DNA from 4 places in the Paenibacillus sp. 2TAB26 genome. Region 1 is predicted to be linked to each of the others. Evidence: predicted binding sites of a transcription regulator. Region 1 holds the regulator's gene; each other region holds the start of a gene.

Evidence for each region. The regulator Rex, encoded in region 1, represses fermentation and respiration genes when NADH is low (regulators of the CRP and FNR family bind a similar motif). The targets are predictions, from matches to a motif close to TTGTGAAATATTTCACAA.
Region 2: a site for Rex is predicted at 2,748-2,765, ahead of AB4Z50_RS34290 (nitrate/nitrite transporter). Genes of this name have one in related genera too.
Region 3: a site for Rex is predicted at 3,491-3,508, ahead of nadA (quinolinate synthase NadA). Genes of this name have one in related genera too.
Region 4: a site for Rex is predicted at 3,706-3,723, ahead of AB4Z50_RS09855 (DUF1641 domain-containing protein). Genes of this name have one in related genera too.

What each region holds. Positions count from the first base shown of each region.
Region 1 covers NZ_JBFRGC010000002.1:256,011-261,039, forward strand. The annotation lists gene dinG (ATP-dependent DNA helicase DinG) at 1-1,547, shown strand, start outside; gene AB4Z50_RS02610 (redox-sensing transcriptional repressor Rex) at 1,544-2,200, shown strand; gene AB4Z50_RS02615 (amidohydrolase) at 2,181-3,482, shown strand; gene AB4Z50_RS02620 (cell wall elongation regulator TseB-like domain-containing protein) at 3,482-4,012, shown strand; gene AB4Z50_RS02625 (hypothetical protein) at 4,127-4,657, shown strand; gene AB4Z50_RS02630 (AAA family ATPase) at 4,659-5,029, shown strand, end outside.
Region 2 covers NZ_JBFRGC010000048.1:20,169-25,197, forward strand. The annotation lists gene nirB (nitrite reductase large subunit NirB) at 1-1,199, opposite strand, end outside; gene AB4Z50_RS34285 (molybdopterin molybdotransferase MoeA) at 1,228-2,490, opposite strand; gene AB4Z50_RS34290 (nitrate/nitrite transporter) at 2,878-4,113, shown strand; gene AB4Z50_RS34295 (anthranilate phosphoribosyltransferase) at 4,299-5,029, opposite strand, start outside.
Region 3 covers NZ_JBFRGC010000035.1:15,375-20,403, reverse strand. The annotation lists gene AB4Z50_RS30330 (ABC transporter ATP-binding protein) at 1-1,170, shown strand, start outside; gene AB4Z50_RS30325 (ABC transporter permease) at 1,176-2,258, shown strand; gene AB4Z50_RS30320 (ABC transporter permease) at 2,260-3,222, shown strand; gene nadA (quinolinate synthase NadA) at 3,573-4,511, shown strand; gene nadB (L-aspartate oxidase) at 4,545-5,029, shown strand, end outside.
Region 4 covers NZ_JBFRGC010000007.1:234,344-239,372, reverse strand. The annotation lists gene AB4Z50_RS09870 (GDYXXLXY domain-containing protein) at 115-2,355, shown strand; gene AB4Z50_RS09865 (hypothetical protein) at 2,543-3,004, opposite strand; gene AB4Z50_RS09860 (MGMT family protein) at 3,138-3,461, opposite strand; gene AB4Z50_RS09855 (DUF1641 domain-containing protein) at 3,812-4,252, shown strand; gene AB4Z50_RS09850 (NAD(P)/FAD-dependent oxidoreductase) at 4,289-5,029, shown strand, end outside.

The DNA.
Region 1 (5,029 bases):
AAGCAGATCATCGTTTATTGCCTTCCTATACTCATCTCATTATTGATGAAGCACATCATGTGGAAGAGGTTGCCGGCAAGCATCTAGGTATGCAAATTAACTACTTCTCTTTGACGCAGGCTGTTCTTCGGCTTTATAAAGATGCGCGCTCTGGATTATTGCCTGGGCTTCGCCAGAAGCTTATGTATGAGGATGACGCACATCAAGCCTCCTGGTTGGAGACGATTGATACCGTTATTCCTATTTTCCAAGAGATTAAGGAGCACTGGGATAAGCTGTTTGAAATGTTTTATAGCTTTACGTCAACTTCATCGGATGGACCAACCGAGAATGGTCAGTCGGTATGCCGGCTAAAGAAAAACGAGCTTCCAGCAGGCTGGGAGGACGGTGTTACGGTTGAAGGAAATATCCATACTGAACTTAACCGAGTCATTCGAACCGTCGATAAAATGGTTACCGATATTAAAGACCGTGTTGACGATTCCGGTGTTCAAGCGATAATAACGGATTTAAATGGCGCGGTACGAGATTTGTCTCGACTTAAGGATGAGCTTAGAACGTTTATCACCTTAGAGCTCGCGGAATCCGTATTTTGGATCGAGGCAAGCAGTGTATACCGCTACAGATCTGTACAGTTATACGGTGTCCCAGTAGATGTAAGCGCTCAGCTGCAAAAATATTTTTTTGATGTCAAAGAAAGTATCGTTCTTACCTCGGCAACGTTATCTGTGCAAAAATCTTTTCAATACGCAGAGGAGCAGCTTGGGTTAACTGGATATGAACAGCAGGGCAGACTTAAAACCGTTCAATTGCCTTCACCGTTTAATTACCGGGAACAGGCATTAGTTGTCATTCCACGCAACTTCCCAGTACTCAAGGGAGCAGCTGTAGATGACACCTATTTGGATATGCTTGTAAAATCACTTTCTGATGCTGCAAAGGAAACGAAGGGCAGAATGCTTGTACTGTTCACGTCCTATCGCATGCTGAGGCAGGTCTACGAGCCGCTTAAAGAGCTTTTAAGCGTTGCAGGTATTCAAGTGCTCGGACAAGGAATAGACAGCGGCAATCGCACGAAGCTTACAAGACGTTTCCGTCAAACGCCTGAGTCGGTTTTACTTGGCACGAGCAGCTTCTGGGAAGGTGTAGATATACCAGGTGAAGCTCTGATTTGCCTTGCCATCGTTCGTTTGCCATTCCAACCGCCTAACCATCCCTTAGTGGAAGCAAAAGCCGAGATGCTGCAGCGGCAGAAACAAAATCCTTTTATGAAATTGTCGATTCCCCAAGCTGTCATTCGCTTTAAACAAGGCTTTGGGCGTCTAGTAAGGACTTCACAAGACAAAGGGATCGTAATCATATATGATACAAGAGTAATCGACACTTACTACGGTAAACACTTCTTATATTCACTGCCAGGACCAAAAATCGAAACGATGCATATGGATCAAATGGTCGTGCGAATGAGAGAATGGTTAACGGATGAAAATGCAGCATTGCCGCAGGAAAATCAAGCTGTGTCTAGCGAAGAGGAGGAAAAACGATGAAGCAAACGAAAATATCGGAGGCTGTCGTCAGAAGGCTTCCCGTTTATTTGCAAGTACTAAATGAAATGCTTAATCGTGAGATTCAGACCATTTCTTCGCAGGATTTAGGCACAAAGCTTGATTTAAATCCTGCTCAAATTCGTAAAGATCTCGCTTATTTCGGAGAGTTTGGACGGAAAGGCGTAGGCTACGATGTTGTATATTTAATTGAGAAGATACGTCAAATTTTAAAGGTTGATCAGACGATAAAGGTTGCGTTGGTTGGAGCGGGCAATCTAGGTCATGCCTTATGCAATTACAATAAATACTCCAAGGATAATATGCAGATTACCGCCGTGTTCGATGTACATCCGAGCAAAATCGGAACGAGCATTAATAATTTGATTGTAATGCCGATGAGTGAGCTTGCTGCAACGGTTGCAGAGCAAAATATTCGGATTGGCATCATTACCGTTCCAGCATTTGAAGCACAAAATGTAGCTAATCAATTTGTCGAAGCAGGCATAGAAGGAATATTGAATTTTGCCCCTGCTATTCTACGAGTACCGGATGAAATGCGAATACATAATGCTGATTTCACAAGGGAATTGCTTAGTTTAGCTTATTATTTAGCCAAAGAGGGAGAGACGCAGGATGAGTCAGATTTGGATTGAAAACGGTTTGTTTATAACGATGGATGACGAAAATCCATCATTTAGAGGACATATGGTCGTATCCGATGATCGGATTAGTTATATAGGTACGGCTGTTCCTGAGCAGCTTTCTGACACGGTGCAAAAAATAGACGGCAGCAAGCTGGCTTTTATGCCAGGTCTTATTAATACTCACGGACATGCGGCGATGAGCTTGCTTCGTGGATATTCCGATGATCAAAATTTGCAGGTTTGGCTTGAACAGAAAATGTGGCCAATGGAAGGCAAATATGTTGATCAAGATACACGTGCAGGAAGTGCTCTAGCGATCGTTGAAATGCTGAAATCAGGTACAACAGCCTTTGTTGATATGTATGATCGCATGGATCAGGTTGCGCAAATGGTTGAGCAAAGCGGGATCCGCGGTGTTTTGACAAGAGGCGTTATCGGACTATGTCCACCAGATGTACAGGAAGCTAAGCTTGCTGAGGCAATCGCTTTTGCCCGTGATTGGAACGGGAAGGCAGACGGACGTATTACGACGATGATTTCTCCACACGCCCCTTATACATGTCCGCCAGCGTATATTGAACGTTTTGTACAAGCGGCTCATGATTTTGATTTGCCTTTGCATACGCATATGTCGGAAACGATTGCTGAAGTGGAGCAAAACGTGCGTGATTATGGACTTCGTCCGGTCGAGCATTTGGATCGGTTAGGCTTCTTCTCACGTCCTGCACTTGTTGCGCATGCCGTACATCTGAATGATGCTGAGATCGAGCTGCTTGCTGCTAAAGGAGTTGCGGTTTCACATAATCCTGTAAGTAATCTTAAGCTTGCTAGCGGCATTGCACGCGTTCCTGATTTGATTCGCGCAGGTGTTACGGTATCGCTTGGAACAGATAGTGTGGCAAGCAACAACAATCTTGATTTATTTGAGGAAATTCGATTCGCGGCTTTGCTTCATAAAGGTGTATCTGGAGATCCTACTGCTATCCCTGCTTTGGAAGCATTGAAACTTGGTACAGTGAGTGGGGCAAAATCCATTTGGCAAGAGAAGAGCCTTGGTAGTCTAAAAGTAGGCATGAAGGCAGATTTCATCGCTATTGATATTGAACAGCCGCATTTCTACCCTCAGACGGATATCGTATCACATTTGGTCTACTCTGGTTCAGGCCGCGATGTGCGGCATGTATGGATTGATGGAAGACAAGTATTGAAAAACGGCGAATGCACTTGGCTTGATGAGGAGAAAATTCGTTACGAGGCACAAGCGAGCTTTGATCGCTTGCTGCAAGCTTAATGCGAGCAACAGCAAGGAAACGAAAGCCGTTTATGACACTTAAGCGATGGTTGTTGTTAATTACAGCATTCCTCTTGCTGCTTCTAACCGTTTCCTTTATCTATTTCCGTGAAGTTCAGTCGCCTGAGTGGACAGCAATTAATGCGGCGAAGGAACAAGCGACAAAAGCAGCTGATCTTACGGAGATAGAAAAGGTACATCATCATATATGGCAAAAAAACAGTTGGGTCGTTGAAGGCATTAATGAACAAGATGAACATGTATACGTATGGCTGACTGAGGAGCAACAACCAGTTATCATGAAAGCGACGGAAGGCATTTCTGAGAAGTCACTCAAAGATGATTTCATCAGCAAGAGGCCATTGGCAGAAATCAAGAGAATTCAGCCGGGACTGCTTGATGACAAAACGGTGTGGGAAATCTATTATAATGACGGTGAAAAGCCTGATCATTACCGATATGATTTCTACCGTTTTGATGACGGTGCATTCATTGATTCTTATACGTTACCAGCAAAAACGGGGCCATAAGGCTCCGTTTCCTTTTATTGAGGGACGATTCTTGCATAATTTCATGATATACTTTCGTATAGCGGAGTTGATATACGGAGTGTTCATAAATTTATTGCAGGAGGGATTTTCATAATGATGAAACCACGTGTGATACCAATCGTGATTACTGCTGCAATTTCCGCTTCCGTTTTATTCGGAGGCTGGGCTGTATATAATCAAGTGGCTGTAGCAGCTCCATTAGAGAAAGTTACAAAAGGCATTCAAGGTATTGTTTCTTCAGAAAAACCAGTTATGGATCGCAATAAAATAGCTATTTCTCTTGAATTAACGCCGGATGCGAATCTCCGGGACATCTATGAAAGTATTGCAGCTAACGGAAAAGATGTAGTTGGCGACCGTAAGCTTGAGCTTAATATAGAAGAAAAATCGAATAAGCAGCTTGAAGATCTGTGGTATGCTTCCATGTTTGAAGTTGCAGAGGCGATGGAGCGCAAAACCTATTCTCATATTCCAGATGCGATGAAAGAAGCAGCAAAATCCATGAAAGATGTCACCGTGACGACTGAAATGGATGATACGAATGTGTATATTACGATTAAAAATAGTGAAGCGGTAAAATATATCGTCCTGCCACGCACGCCAAACCAATTGGAGGCATGGTAATATGATGAAATATGGTAAAGAAATTGCGATAGGCTTACTTCCTGTACTTATTGCTTTTTTTATATATATTGGACAAAATGTAGTTCCCATCGTATTGCTGGGCGTGTTAGGCTTTGTCGTAGTTTATGCAGCACGAGGTAGAGGCAAGCTGACCGCGTTGTCTAGCCAGAAGCGGCGTTCTGAAGAGAAAATGACACCACTCACCTTTGAGGAAATAGGAGGTCAGGAGCGTGCCAAGCAGGAGCTTGTAGAGGCACTTGATTTTCTCGTTCATCAAGAACAAATTGCTAAGCTTGGCATTCGGCCGTTAAAAGGCATTTTGCTGTCAGGCCCTCCAGGAACAGGAAAGACGCTGCTTGCTAAGGCAGCTGC
Region 2 (5,029 bases), on a different contig from region 1:
CTGCCGCCTCCGGCGCTCGGAGGAGCAATAAGCTCCACAACAGCTGCTCTTCTATTCACTAAGCCAAGCAAGGCGGTTCCTTCCGCTGTATCGCCATACAATATAGCTCCGCGCACCGTACCTTCCTTCATCGTCACTTTTTTGTAAGTTCCGTGAATACCATCAAACTGCTGGATAGCGGTCTCTGCTTCTTCCGGACGAATTTCGCCGACTGAAAAAACCTCGACCCCTGAAACCTTGAGCTGTGCGTATGGAACGGAACCTAAGTAGGGCTCTGAACTATGTCCGCAAATACTTTTGGCCAGCACCTTCCCTTGCTCATAAAGCGGTGCAACTAAACCATAAGCGACGCCACGATGCTCCGCGCATTCACCAACGGCATATATATTGGGTTTGCTCGTTCGCATGTAATCGTCCACGATGATTGCTCTTTTAGTATCGATACCGCTCTTTTTGGCCAGCTCGACGTTTGGACGGATTCCTACGGAAATGACGATTAAATCTGCTTCTAATGAATCGCCGTTCGTGAAGCGTATTCCTTTAGCGCGATTTAATCCGGTAATGCTTTCCGTTTCCTTGCTGAGCCAGAATCGCATCCCTTGCTCTTCCAATTCTTTGCGAAGCATGTCGGATGACATACGATCGAGCTGACGATTCATTAAATAAGGCGCATTGTGAATGACATCTGTTTCCATGCCGAGATTTAACAAGCCTCGTGCAGCTTCAAGCCCTAGCAAGCCGCCGCCGATCACTGCGGCTTTCTTATATTTTTTTGAGTATTCGATCATCATCTTGCAATCGTCAATGTTACGGAACGAGATGACGCCAGATTTATGAACTCCTGCAATGGGCGGAATAAAGGCAGAAGAGCCGGTTGCTATAATGAGATGATCATAATCGGCACGAATGCCGGATATGGTCGTTACATATTGTGAATCTGAATGAATATGAGCGACAGTCTCGCCTTTAAAAAGACTTATTTCCCGTTCCACATACCAAGACCAATCATTAATTACTATGCTTTCAATGGAAGAGTCTCCTTGAAGCACCTTTGATAATAAAATACGGTTATAGTTCGGATGATGCTCATTGCCAAATACCGTAATTTGGAATTTATCTGGCGCAAGCTTGATGATTTCATCCACACATTTAATACCTGCCATTCCATTTCCTATAACGACTAGTTTCTCTCTACTCACCTATGCTCACATCCACTCGTGCAATTTCCTAGATTGTTAAAGAAACAAAACGAACCTCTTGCCCAGCTGACGCGCCAGCCCCCCCGGCTGGTATTTGTACGATAGCATTGGCTCTAGCGAAGGCAGCAACATTACCGGACTTATCATGACGCAGCGGCTCTACCATCCATTCCTTCTCCGAGCGATAGACAAATGCTCTCGCGTATCTTGGATAAGGGGACGGTTTAGCTATGGAATCGATTAAACGCCCTTCCATCCACTCGGTCCGAAAATCATTTCTTCCGATAGCCTTCAATATCGCAGGACGAAGCAGCAGCTCGACACCTGCAAAGCAAGCAGATGGATTCCCGGATAAGCAAATGAGAAGCTTAGATCCAAAATGATAGGCAGAGGTAGGCGTTCCCGGTCGCATGACAACTTTAGTAAACAAAGGTACGCCGCCGATGCTTTCCGCCGCCAGCTTTACGAAGTCGTAATCACCAACCGATACACCTCCTGTGGTTACGATCAATTCTGATTGCTCTAGCGCCGCCTTAAGCGCGTTTTCAATCGTTTTCAGGCAATCGGGTACGGACCTATGACGAATGACTGAGGCTCCAAGATCCCTAAGCCGAGCGCTTACCATGAAGCTGTTCGCGTCAAAAATTTTGCCGGATTGCAAGCTCTCGCCTGGCATGAGCAATTCATCGCCAACCGGAATAATTGTGACGAGAGGTTTTTTATATACCTGTACTTCCGTTTGCCCAAAAGAAGCTAAAATGGCGATTTCTTTCGATTTGATAGCCGTTCCGCGGTATAGCACCTTCATACCATTTCGGATATCCTCGCCCTTTTCGGCAATGTGTTGTCCTTTTACGTAAGCACGATCAATTTGAATGGATAATCCCCGTAGGTCCATACGTTCGCGTGCTGCTTCCTGCACTACAATCGTATCATAGCCAGCAGGCACGGGAGCACCAGTGAAAATACGAACCGCAGTCATCATTTTTGGCTCCATATCGTACATACGCTCTGATTGGCCTGACCGAATTTCTCCTTTAACCTGTAATAACACAGGCATTTCCTTGCTTGCACCTCCCGATGATGCGGCGTAAATGGCGTATCCATCCATTGCGGCTCGGCGAAAAGGTGGCAAGGAGAATGGGCTTTCAAAATCATGAGCAAGTACTCTGGATAGACAATCATCTAACGATACCGTCTCACAAATCGGCTCCTTCATTTCCCTTGTCAATTTCATTAAAGCGTTTGATACGGATGCCGTAAGCGGTTGAATTGGATTTAGGACCGACATGTTATCCCTCCAGCGAATGATTGGTACAAAAATGATCAGAAAAAGCCCTTTCCCGCATCTGGGAAAAGGCATCATTGCCGCAAGAGTTAGCACGCCATTGTGCTGTACTCGTTCTATAATGTATAGATTAGTTCATGTTAATTTACATGTCAATATATATAACACAATCTTAATCAATTTTTCCGAAAAATATTTTATGTAATATATATTGACATAAATATTACACCGCCCTATAATTCGAGTTGGGGTTACAAAGTTTGTGATCCAATGCATAAAAGTGGTCGCACAATGACGTGCCCCCTATGGCAATGAAGCCGCAATCCGTTCCTTAATAAGGACGGATTGCGGCTTTTTTAGTTGATTACAATAGAAAAGGGAGAGATTGGAATGGAGAGAAAAGGATTTTGGCATAGCGGGCACAAACCTACCTTATTCAGTGCTTTTTTGTATTTTGACATGAGTTTTATGATTTGGGTGCTTATTGGTCCTCTCAGCGTTATTATTGCGGCCGATTATCCGATGGATCCTGTTCAAAAAGCAAACCTCGTAGCTCTTCCTATATTAGGAGGTTCAATTTTAAGATTAGTGTTAGGTTTCATGACCGATTATATCGGGCCCAAACGAACGGCTCAGTTCGGAATGCTCTTTACTCTTATTCCATTAATAATGGGCTGGCAATTCGTACATTCCTTGGATCAGCTCTATATCGTAGCTCTACTGCTCGGTGTTGCTGGCGCCTCATTTGCTGCAGCCTTACCGCTTGCCAGCCAGTGGTACTCCAAGGAGCATCAAGGACTTGCAATGGGTATCGCCGGGGCAGGAAATAGCGGTACTGTAATTTCTACTTTGTTTGCTAACCGCTTGGCGCAACATTACGGCAGCTGGGAAATGGTTTTTGGACTTGCTATCATCCCGATCATTATCGTCTTTATTATCTTCACGATCTTTGCCAAAAATAGTCCGAACCGTCCTGCGCCTAAAAAGCTTTCACAATATGCGCAGGTTTTAAAACAAGGCGATGCATGGGTGTTCTGCGCTTTCTATTGCGTAACCTTTGGCGGATTCGTCGGACTCTCCAACTATTTGACCATCTTCTTCAATACACAATATGGGTTATCCCCAGTCAGAGCCGCTGACTTCACAACCTTTTGTGTCATTGCAGGAAGCTTCTTTAGACCTGTTGGCGGATATCTTTCAGACCGGATCGGAGGAGCGCGCATGTTGACGATTCTTTACAGCGGCGCAGGCTTAATGCTTGCAGCAGTAGCAGCCATGCCCCCACTGCCTGTCGTCATTACCTTGCTTTTCATCGGAATGATGTGTCTCGGTGCAGGAAATGGCTCTGTATTCCAGCTTGTACCGCAGCGCTTCGGCAGTGAACTAGGCCTCATGACAGGCATTATTGGGGCTGCTGGCGGATTAGGCGGGTATGCGCTCCCTCTAATTCTCGGAAAGCTTTATCAATCTACCGGCTCATACACTTCCGGCTTCTTGATCCTCAGCTCTGTGACGCTGGCATCCCTTATTTTGTTAACGGTCATGCAAATGAAATGGAAACATAAATGGATGGCTAAAGGCGGCAAAGCCCGTCTAGACGTTGATGCTTCTCAAGTTAACGTTTAATATACAATTAATCAATTAAATAAACCAAATACCCTTAAACTAAGCTGTTTGCTTAATCCAAGGGTATTTTTTTGTCGTTCTAGAGCTTTTTATGTGCAGCCGTATCGGGGTTTGAAGCAGCTTCGCCATCGCCTTAATCCGGTGATCGTTACGCACTCGGCGCGTTCTCTAAATCTGCCTGATCCTCATAAAATGTTAATAGCGCCACCGAGCATCGCGCCTTGCCATTTGCGATAAAGCTCCCATGGAGCGCATGAGTCAAGCAAATGTTGACATGTATAAATACCTTCCTCAATAGAGTCTACCTTGCCTACGAACTGCAGTCGTACCGCTCCATTTAAAAGCACCTGATTGACGAAGGCAATATGTCCTTCCCCTTGCAGGACGGCTTCCGTCATATGAATTTGCTCGGCTGGAGTCCAATCTGTATCAGGGATAGGAGTCTCTAAGCCATACGTGCCGGGATCGATAATTTGAAGCCGAGATTCACCATCTTCTACGGTAAATGTACGAGTCGGACGTTCGATGAACAGATCTTCAGATCCTTCCACTCCTTGAACGATGAGTGCTTTTCTATATCGTAAATTCGTGGCCAATTGGGTCATTCTTGCTAACACTGTATTATGATAAACGCCGAATACCAAATAAGGCGAATGGGTATAATCGATTAGCTTCTCAGCAGTATTGAGCACAGTTCGCATGCCAAGCTCTAATCGAATCGAACGCAATTGCTTTAGTGGTGGGCACCATTGCTCAGCAGGTACATAAAGAACACCCGTATCCTTTGCTGCTTTTAAAATCTGCTCACGTGGAATACACTCTGTATTTATCCCTAATTCAAGGATTATTTCATGCAGCGTAATCCCCCATTTCGGAGGTAACGGCGCTGTTCCATGTAGAGTGACTGGAAGCCCAG
Region 3 (5,029 bases), on a different contig from region 1:
GCGATATCCGAACGTTATGGTCTGAATGTAGACCCTCAGGCGCGAATTAAAGATATTACAGTAGGCATGCAGCAGCGTGTTGAAATTCTGAAAACGTTGTATCGCGGCGCCGAAATCGTTATTTTTGATGAGCCGACAGCTGTTTTGACGGTGCAGGAAATTGAGGAGCTAATCGAAATCATTCGCAACCTGGCTGCTGAAGGAAAGTCGATTATTATCATTACGCATAAATTGAAAGAAGTAATGGCTCTTGCAGATGCTGTAACCGTTATTAGACGCGGCAAGGTTATCAAGACAGTAACTACAGATGAGACGAATGAGCAGCAGCTTGCGGAATTAATGGTCGGCAGGGACGTATCCTTCGAGGTGAAGAAGACGAAGAACGAGCCTGGCGAAGTGATTTTATCTGTGGATGGATTGCAGATGAAAGGTGATCAAGGCAAAAATGTACTGGATGGTACTAGCTTCAACATTCGTGCAGGAGAGATTTTTGGCATAGCCGGTGTTGATGGCAATGGGCAAAGCGAGCTCATTTACGCTATAACAGGTATGCGCAAGCTGGACGGCGGCAGCGTTAAGCTGAATGGCAAGGATATGACGAATCATTCTCCGCGCCAAATATCGGTTGCGGGAGTAGGGCATATACCAGAGGATCGGCATAAGCATGGGCTGGTGCTAGATTTCTCAGTTAGTGAGAATATGATTTTGAATACGTATTTTGAGCCGGAATTCGGCCGTTCTATGTTTATTGATTACAACAGCATGGACAAGCTGTCTGAAAAGCTTGTTAACGAATTTGATGTTCGCTCATCAGGTATTCATACGCATGCTCGTCAGCTGTCTGGAGGAAACCAGCAGAAGGCTATTATCGCACGGGAGCTTCATAAAGATCCTGATTTGCTTATTGCGGTTCAGCCTACACGCGGCCTCGACATCGGTGCGATCGAATTTGTGCACAAGCGGTTGGTACAAGCTCGTAACGAAGGAAAAGCGATTTTACTCGTATCATTTGAGCTTGATGAGCTGTATGCATTGTCCGATCGAATTGCGGTCATGTATGAAGGCAAGCTAATGGGTGAGGTTGATGCTGAGCAGAGAGATGATCAGCAGCTTGGACTTATGATGGCTGGTAACAAAATAGCTGTACCTGCATCAGAGGGGAGAGGATAGCGTATATGGAAACCTTGAAAAAAATATTTAATAAATCGTCTATCCTTATTCCAATTGTGTCAATCTTTCTTGGATTTGTGGTTGGCGCCATTGCCATGCTTGCTGGAGGGTACGATCCGATTCTAGCGTACACTTCTTTAATCAATAAGCTGTTTAGCACTCCTTACAATATGGGAGAAGCGGTTCGAGCAATTACACCATTGATCTTTACAGGTTTAGCCGTTTCCTTCGCTTTCCGTACAGGTCTATTCAATATCGGTGTAGAGGGACAATTTGTAATGGGCATGACTGGCGCGACAATCGTAGGCGTGCTGCTTGACCTGCCTTGGTATATACATGCTCCTCTAGCTGTAATTACGGGTGCTGTATTCGGCGGCCTATGGGCGGGTATTGCTGGTTACTTGAAAGCGAAGCGTGGAGTAAATGAAGTTATTTCATCCATCATGCTGAATTGGATCGCATTGTTCCTCTCCAATTTTATCATTGCAAAGTTTCTTGTTGAGAAAGGCCAGCAGAAGTCGATGCCGGTTCATGAATCAGCTATGGTGAAAATTGATTGGCTTATTAAATTGACAGACAACGCTCGTATGCACTGGGGTACGGTTGTTGCGCTCATTTGTATCGTTGTGTTTTATTTCGTGTTATGGCGTACGAAACAAGGCTACGAGCTTCGTGCTGTTGGACATAATCCGGATGCAGCGTTATATGCGGGTATGAACGTTAACGTAACGATGGTTAAGTCGATGTTTATAAGCGGCGTATTCGCTGGTCTGGGCGGCGTGTTTGAAATTTTAGGCGTGTTCGGCAACCAGACCGTTATGGCCGCTTCTCCGGGCTATGGGTTTGATGGTATTGCGGTAGCGCTCCTTGGCGGCAATACGCCGATTGGTGTATTCCTTGGCGCAATTTTATTCGGTGGACTCAGCTACGGTTCAGCAGGCATGAGCTTTGGTGCAGGTGTTCCTCCTGAAGTCGTGCGTATCGTAATCGGCGCCGTTATTTTCTTCGTTGCTTCGCATGGATTGGTGAAGTGGTTCTTAAAGCCTTTTCTAAATAAACGTGCAAGCAAGCGGAAGGAGGCGGTGTAGGATGAACGTGCTAGACATCATTGGACAACTTATTAATACAACGCTCGTGTTCTCCACCGCGCTCATTTTTACAGCGCTTGGCGGTATGTACTCAGAGCGCTCAGGTGTTGTGAACATCGGACTAGAGGGCTTGATGGTTTCAGGAGCGTTCGCCGCGGCAGTTGCAACGGAGTATGCGATACAAGCTGGGTTAGGCAGTGCTTCACCGTGGATTGGATTTATAGCTGCAGCTATTTATGGTACGTTATTTGCTTTATTGCATGCGATATCAACGATCACGTTCCGTGCGGATCAAACCGTCGTCGGTGTCGTTATTAACATTCTATCGCTTGGCTTAGCGCTTTACCTAACCAAAAGCATTTATGATGGATCAGGTCAAACGCCGCTTTTGGCTAATGTGTTCCACAAAGTGAAAATACCTTATTTATCTGATATTCCGTTGCTCGGGAAAGCTATTTTCACCGCGTATCCGACGACGTATATTGTCCTAGCTATCGCAGTAATCAGTTATTTCGTCTTGTTCCACACGCCGTTTGGCTTGCGTCTTCGTGCTGTGGGCGAACATCCGAGCTCTGCGGATACCGTTGGTATTAGCGTAACGAAATACCGTTATATCGGCGTATTGCTCAGCGGCGCGCTTGCAGGTCTTGGCGGTGCGACAATTACATTGACGACGACTAGCAGCTTTGCGCATAATACGATTTCTGGGCAAGGATTTATTGCYCTCGCAGCACTGATTTTCGGCAAATGGAATCCGCTTGGCGTAGTAGGAGCAGCAATGTTCTTCGGTCTAGCTCAGGCGCTTAGAAGCTTTGCACAGCGCTTTGAATTTTCGCAGCATATTCCAGTTGAATTTTTCTACATGCTGCCATATGTTTTGACATTGATCGTTTTGGCAGGAGCTGTTGGCCGTTCAAATGCGCCATCAGCACTTGGTCAACCTTACGATCCAGCAAAAAGATAATTCAAAATGGTCTCTCTCCATCGCGGAGAGAGACTTTTTTTATTTCGTTGCTAATACAAGTGATGACGGAGGTCGCGATTATATAGTAAAAAAGGTTCATTTACGAAGAATGTGAGTGAGATACAGCGATCAAAATAATTTATTTTAAATTGCTGCCTTAAAAAGGCCTTTAACGCATTGACAGTAGCATCTACCGCGTGTAAATTAAAACTTAATCAAATGAATTTATCCCTTTTGGTTTAAACTATAGGTAAGCGACTTTCTAAGTTTGTGCATCAATTCACAAAGTTCAGCTTGCCGTATAACGGAATGGGTTATCGCCCATCCCTCATAAGAGGAGAGGATCTACTGTGGAAGCACTGGCACTGGAACGCAAGGCGGAGCAAAACCGAGAGCTGCGTGAACGGTTGTTACAGTTGAAGAAAGAACGGAACGCTATCATTTTAGCTCATTATTATCAACGTGATGAAATTCAAGAGGTAGCTGATTTCCGTGGAGATTCCTTCCTGCTTGCGCAGAAGGCTGCACAAACGGATGCTGAAGTTATTGTTTTTTGCGGCGTTCACTTTATGGGTGAGAGCGCAAAAATTTTGGCTCCTAATAAAACCGTTATCATTCCCGACGAGCGTGCGGGCTGTCCGATGGCCGACATGGTAAGTGTTGATGGCTTGCGTAAGCTGAAAGCGCAGCACCCGAATGCAAAGGTCGTTACTTACATTAACTCGTCTGCTGAGATCAAAGCGGAGACTGATATTTGCTGCACATCGGCAAATGCGGTTAAAGTTGTCAATTCGGTTGAAGGCGACGAGATCATCTGGGTACCAGATAAGAACCTAGGCCACTATGTGCAGCAGAATACCGATAAGAAAATGATTATCTGGGAAGGTTACTGCAATACGCACGATATGCTGACGGTTAAAGACGTAGAAGAAATGAAAGCGAAATATCCTAATGCGCAATTCGTTGTGCATCCGGAATGTCGTCCTGAAGTCGTTGAGCTAGGCGACTTTGTAGGCAGTACAACCGCTATTATTAAATATTGTAAAGAATCAGATTGCCAAGAATTTATCGTGGGAACAGAAGATGGCACTGGCTATCAGCTTCGTTTAGACAGCCCAGGTAAAACTTTTCATTTTGCATCTAAATATTTGGTGTGCCCTAACATGAAAGTAAATAATTTGAAGAAGCTAGTGAAATGCTTGGAAACGATGCAGCCTCAAATCTACGTACCGCCACATGTTGCAGATCAAGCCCGTTTATCCTTGGAGCGCATGCTACTCGTGAAGTAGTATGCGCTGCTTCTACGCTTGGAGGAGCCAATGATGATTCCTAGATATTTAGTCGATGTGCAGTTAAGTGAGCTGCCTGTTATAGAAAAAGATGTGATTGTAATTGGGGCCGGCATTGCCGGTCTTTTTACCGCTATACGAGCAAGTGAAAACAATTCTGTCCTCATGATTACGAAAAAATCGCTGCTCGACAGCAATACGCGTTATGCGCAGGGCGGTATCGCTGCGGTTATTTCGGATGAGGATTCACCGGCTTACCATAGACAAGATACACTCGTAGCGGGTGCAGGCTTATGTTCTAATGAAGCGGTTGATGTACTCGTTCATGAGGGGCCCAAAGGTGTTCGCAGCTTAATAAAGATGGGAACGCAATTCGATCTGGAGAATGGCGAGTTTGCGCTTACGAAGGAAGGAGCGCATAGCCAGCGGCGTATTTTGCATGCTAACGGGGATGCTACTGGTTTCGAGATCGTACGAGCATTGTCCGAAACGGCTATTGCCAATCCTAAAATCGAAGT
Region 4 (5,029 bases), on a different contig from region 1:
ATAAGAGCTTGCTTCGCTCTAAACAAGGCAGTACTACAAAAAGTGAGTACTAGTTCACTTTAGATTGGGTCATTATAATAAAAGCCAGATCAACTAGAAAGGCTTGTGAGTGCTATGCTTCGATTAAATGTTGCGCGTGTTGGGTTTCTAATGGGCGTTTCACTGCTGCTTGCTTCCATCATCTATTTCTTCGCTGCAAACTGGAGCGGTCTGGTCCGCGCCGATAAAATTCTCGCGTCTGCCGGCATCATGGTGTTATTCTATGGCGCAGCTTTCGTTTTTTCCAAAATGAAAATAATGCTTGGGCATCACTATTTCTTGTCTGTTACTTTTCTAGTCGGCGGCTGTGTCGCGTTTGGCGTGGCGGTTGCCCTTCTAAATCAAATATATAATTCACATGCGGACACCTATGAGCTGTTTCTCGTCTGGTCCATTCCTGCCCTGCTGCTCGCGTTCATTACCCGCTTTAATCCTTTTTATATCCTTGCCTATATACTCGTTCATCTAACCCTGTGGCAATACTTTTTCCCAAGCGCGTATTCTATCGTCCATAGCGACCAAGAAATTTTGCTGATTGGCTGGTTGTTTGCGCTTATCAATCTTATTCTATTCGCATTAATAGAAGCCAAACATCTCACATCAGCGCCGCTTAAATATATTAGCTTTATTGCCTTTCATATTTCTTTGCTCGTCTTGACAAGTTCCGATCTATACGAACATTATGGCGCATGGATGAACGTCGCAAGCGCTGCGGCAATTGCGTTCGGATTCTATTATTTCACCCAAGTTCGCCTGGACAAAATTATGCTTACCCTTAACGCGTTAGCTGCTTCCGCTTTCGCTGTATTTAAATATTTCGAGCTGATGTCCGAGCATTATTCCACCTTATTTTTTATATTCGGACTCCTCTTTGTCGCTTTATTACTTACAGCCAACGTCTTTTTCTTCCGTTACTTAAACAAGCTGGGCAAGCATCAGTCAAGCTCCAATGAACGAGCTGACCAAGCATCCCATCCGTCAGAAGAACATAAGAGCACTCTTGTTGGCAAAATCGCATTCACAATCGTTACCGTAATCGGTGTTTTGATTGGCAGTATCTCCTTAGTAGGCTTAGTACTATTAGCCGCTGGTGAAATCCCGCCCGAAAACATTTTATTTGTAGTGTCACTGCTGTTTATTATTCCAACACTGCTGCTGACTCGCTTAAATACGGCTGTACGCTACACCGTGCTTACGATTGGATATATAGCTGGACTTATCTCTACCGCTTGGATTGATACTTCAGCCTTGTCTATTTTTTTCATAGCGGTACTGCTTGTCGGATGGTTCAAATGGCAAGGAAGGGTACCGCATTTCTTTATTTATACCTTACTGAATATCAATATCGCTATTCTTCTGTTTCAGTTATTTGGATCTGTTCATAATGCGGCTTCCTTCATCGTGTTCATCGTGACATCGCTCAATGCAGTCATTTATGCTAGTCACCATCTGCTCAGAGAAGGCGCCTTCAAGATTCACGTAAGAGAATGCGGTTGGTTCTTTACTTTGCTGCTTCTATTTTGGCTAACCTTTATGGATAACATTTTCCCTTACTCATATGAGCTGTTTAATATATTGAATTTCATTGTAGTTACGATCGCAGCCTTTTTATTTGTTAGGCGCAGTCAAGCCCTTGAAGCAGCAATAAGCTTCGTATTCTGGTTCATCTTCCTTGCGTTCAAATATTACGACTTGTTCTGGACATTATTGCACAAGTCAATTACACTCGCTCTGCTTGGCGTGATTATCATAGCAGCGACTTATATTTACGCCTATAGAACACGCGCAGCAGTGTCTGAACAAGCGGACTCTTTCAGCCGATTGCTGCGCAGAAGCCCCGCTCTCATTGCAATCGTTGTAGTGCTGCAGCTCGGTTATGTCGGTTACCATGCCGCAGTAAGCGAAATATTGCTCTCGAGCGGCACTCCGATTAAGCTGGCCATCGTGCCGCTTGATCCACGATCCATTTTGCAAGGCGATTATGTAGCGCTCCAATACAATATTTCGGTACCGCCAGATCACATCACTCAGGAACTGGAAAGACGTCCAAGCAACAGCCGTATTAAGGTCGTGCTTCAACAAGGTGCCGGCGGCGTATACAACTTGGATCGTTTATATAAAAAAGGTGAGCCTTTAGCTGACAAGGAAATCATTATTAACGGTTCCACTAGCGGCTGGAGAAACATCCAGTACGGCATAGAATCTTATTTTGTACCCGAAGGCACTGGGCTGGAAACGGAGCAAAATGCCCGCTTCGCGTATGTAATGGTTGGAACAAAAGGCGACGCTATACTAGAGAAATTAACGAAAGAATAGTGCTGTATAATTGACCGCCAATAAACAAAAAAAGAAGCAGGACCTATACAGCGCAACAGCTGTGCAGGTCCTGCTTCTTTCAAAATAGAAGGAAATATTTCATCTGCTTCTACTTAGCTTATATTTGCCCAACAACGCTGCTTCCGTTTGCTGAGGACGTTGATGGCTTTTTTCCATATTCTTTCGATTATCCGTGCATCAATTTGTTCAATTCCGTAAATTCCTCTAAATAACCGTTTCTCTCCAGTTCCATCAATGCCTTCCGAATGCTGACCTCATCCTCGCCAGATTGATCTGATAGTGCTAAGAGTTCAGGCAATGTAATGTTTTTATGCTCCTTGCAATACGTGAGCAGCCCTTTGGCTGCCCAAGATAAGCGATCATCCTGGAATTCACCGATCATTTTACGGAACAATTTATGTGGGATTAGCTGCTCGTCAACTAAGGCTTGCATCGCTTTTATTGCAAGTTTTGTCGTCATACGGCCTTTTTTGGCAACCTCGTCTAAGGTGAGCGATGCGGAATCCGCCGTGCTTGAGCTGAGTACGATATAAATCATTTGCGAATAAATATCCAAGCTTTGGTTATAAAAGATTTCGGTGGAAACTGTGAAGTTTCTAACGTTTCCCGGTGTAATTTCTGTTGTCATGTTCTTTCTCTCCCTTCCGAATGGTCTATACCATAATAAAGGTTCGGATACGGGGTTTCAAATGGGGCCTCATTAGAAAAAGTTAATCGCAGCCGCTTAACCGCGAAGAAGCATAATTTTCATCCGGGTAAGGTCATCTTTCTTCTTCTCTATCCGGATTGTAGCGGTATTTTTCCAAATCAATTCGACCGTCCTCGCTCGCTGCAACACCTTCCTCTTTTAAATAAAAGATCTGCATGTAACGAGCTTCCTCCTCTTGAATCGATATCTCCCCTTTTGCATTAACAACTCTGTGCCAGGGAAGATTATAAATGCCGCTCATCGAATGCAGAACTCGGACAACCTGCCTTGCCCCCCTGCGATTGCCAGCCAGTTCTGCGACTTGACCATACGTCATTACGGTGCCTTCCGGAATCGCCTTAATGATGGATACAACTCTTTGCGTATAGGGCTGCATATTAGAACTCCTTTATGTATGTTTTTAATCATTGTTTTTTATTATCATAACTGAATTGCGCTTCATGTCAGCAATATTCCAAATCTTTTTGCCGAAAGCAATAAATTTCTTTTTAACTTTTGGTGAAAACGATGTAGAATAGAAACAAAGGGTTTAATCCGATTACGTCATACGCGCATTCACATCCTTCTGCCTCACGCAGAAATAAGACTGTTACGTCTGCATAAACATTTTTCGAGTAACTATGTGAAAAGTGTAACAATCTTTCAGGATGCATCTTTATCTTTAGCGGCTGACACAATTGAGACTACAACTTACTTTCAAATTTACGTAAAGGAGGACATTCTATTATGTCACAACCATCTGCTGGACAAGAGGTTGCAGCTAGCCTCGTCGAAGAAAAACAAACGTTGGATGTACTTGATCAATTGATGAAGCCGGAGGTTCAAGAGTCTCTAACTGTACTCGTGGACAGCCTGCCGAAATTAGCTGAAATGGTTACTCTAATGACCAAAGCTTATGATTTTGCACAAAACATCGCTACAGACAAAGTGTTGATCAACGATTTCGCTCAAGGTATCGGTGAATTCGTTAAACCGGTTCAAGAGAAAGCAAAAGGTATCGCAACAGCAGCTATTGAAGCTGGCGAGCGCTCGCAAGAAGCGGCTAACTCTTCTGTTGGCCTATTCGCTATGTTGAAAATGCTTAAAGATCCGGAAGTTCAAAAAACGCTTCGTTTCGCGCAAGCTTTCCTAAGTGTTTTGTCTGAACGCAAAAACGATAAAGTATAATACACCGAATACGTATAGAACGAACGGAGGATGAACATGTCGAAGCAAATACTAATTCTTGGTGGCGGTTATGGCGGTCTTCTTACTGCTCTAACAGCACGACAACACTTGACTGCAGCAGAAGCTAGCATCACAATCGTAAACCGTTTTCCAACTCACCAAATCATTACTGAGCTGCACAGACTTGCTGGGGACACAATTGCTGAGCAAGCAGTTGCTCTACCGCTTAGCAAGCTTCTAGGCGACAAACAAGTTAACATCATCGTTGACTCGGTTAAAGAAATTAAACCTAACGAGAAGCAAGTGGTTCTTGAAAGCGGACAAGTGCAAAAGTACGACACTCTTGTTGTAGCACTTGGAAGTGAAACGAACTACTTCGGCATTCCAGGATTGGAAGAGAACAGCCTTGTTCTTAAATCCGTTGCTGATGCTAACAAAATCCGCAAGCATGTTGAAGATCGTCTTGACGCTTACAAAAAATCAGGCAACAAAGCTGACGCAACAATCGTTGTTGGCGGCGGCGGCTTGACTGGCGTTGAGCTTGTTGGCGAATTCGCCGACAGACTTCCTGAGATTTGCCGCAGCAAAGGCATCGACTTCAATGATATTTCGCTGTATTGCGTAGAAGCCGGCCCTGCCGTTCTGCCAATCTTCCCGAAAGTATTGATCGATCGTGCTGTAACAAGCCTTGAGAAACGTGGCGTTAACTTCATCACTAGCGTAGCGATTACAGAAGCTACAAAAAGCTCCGTATCGCTTAAAGACGGTCGTACGATT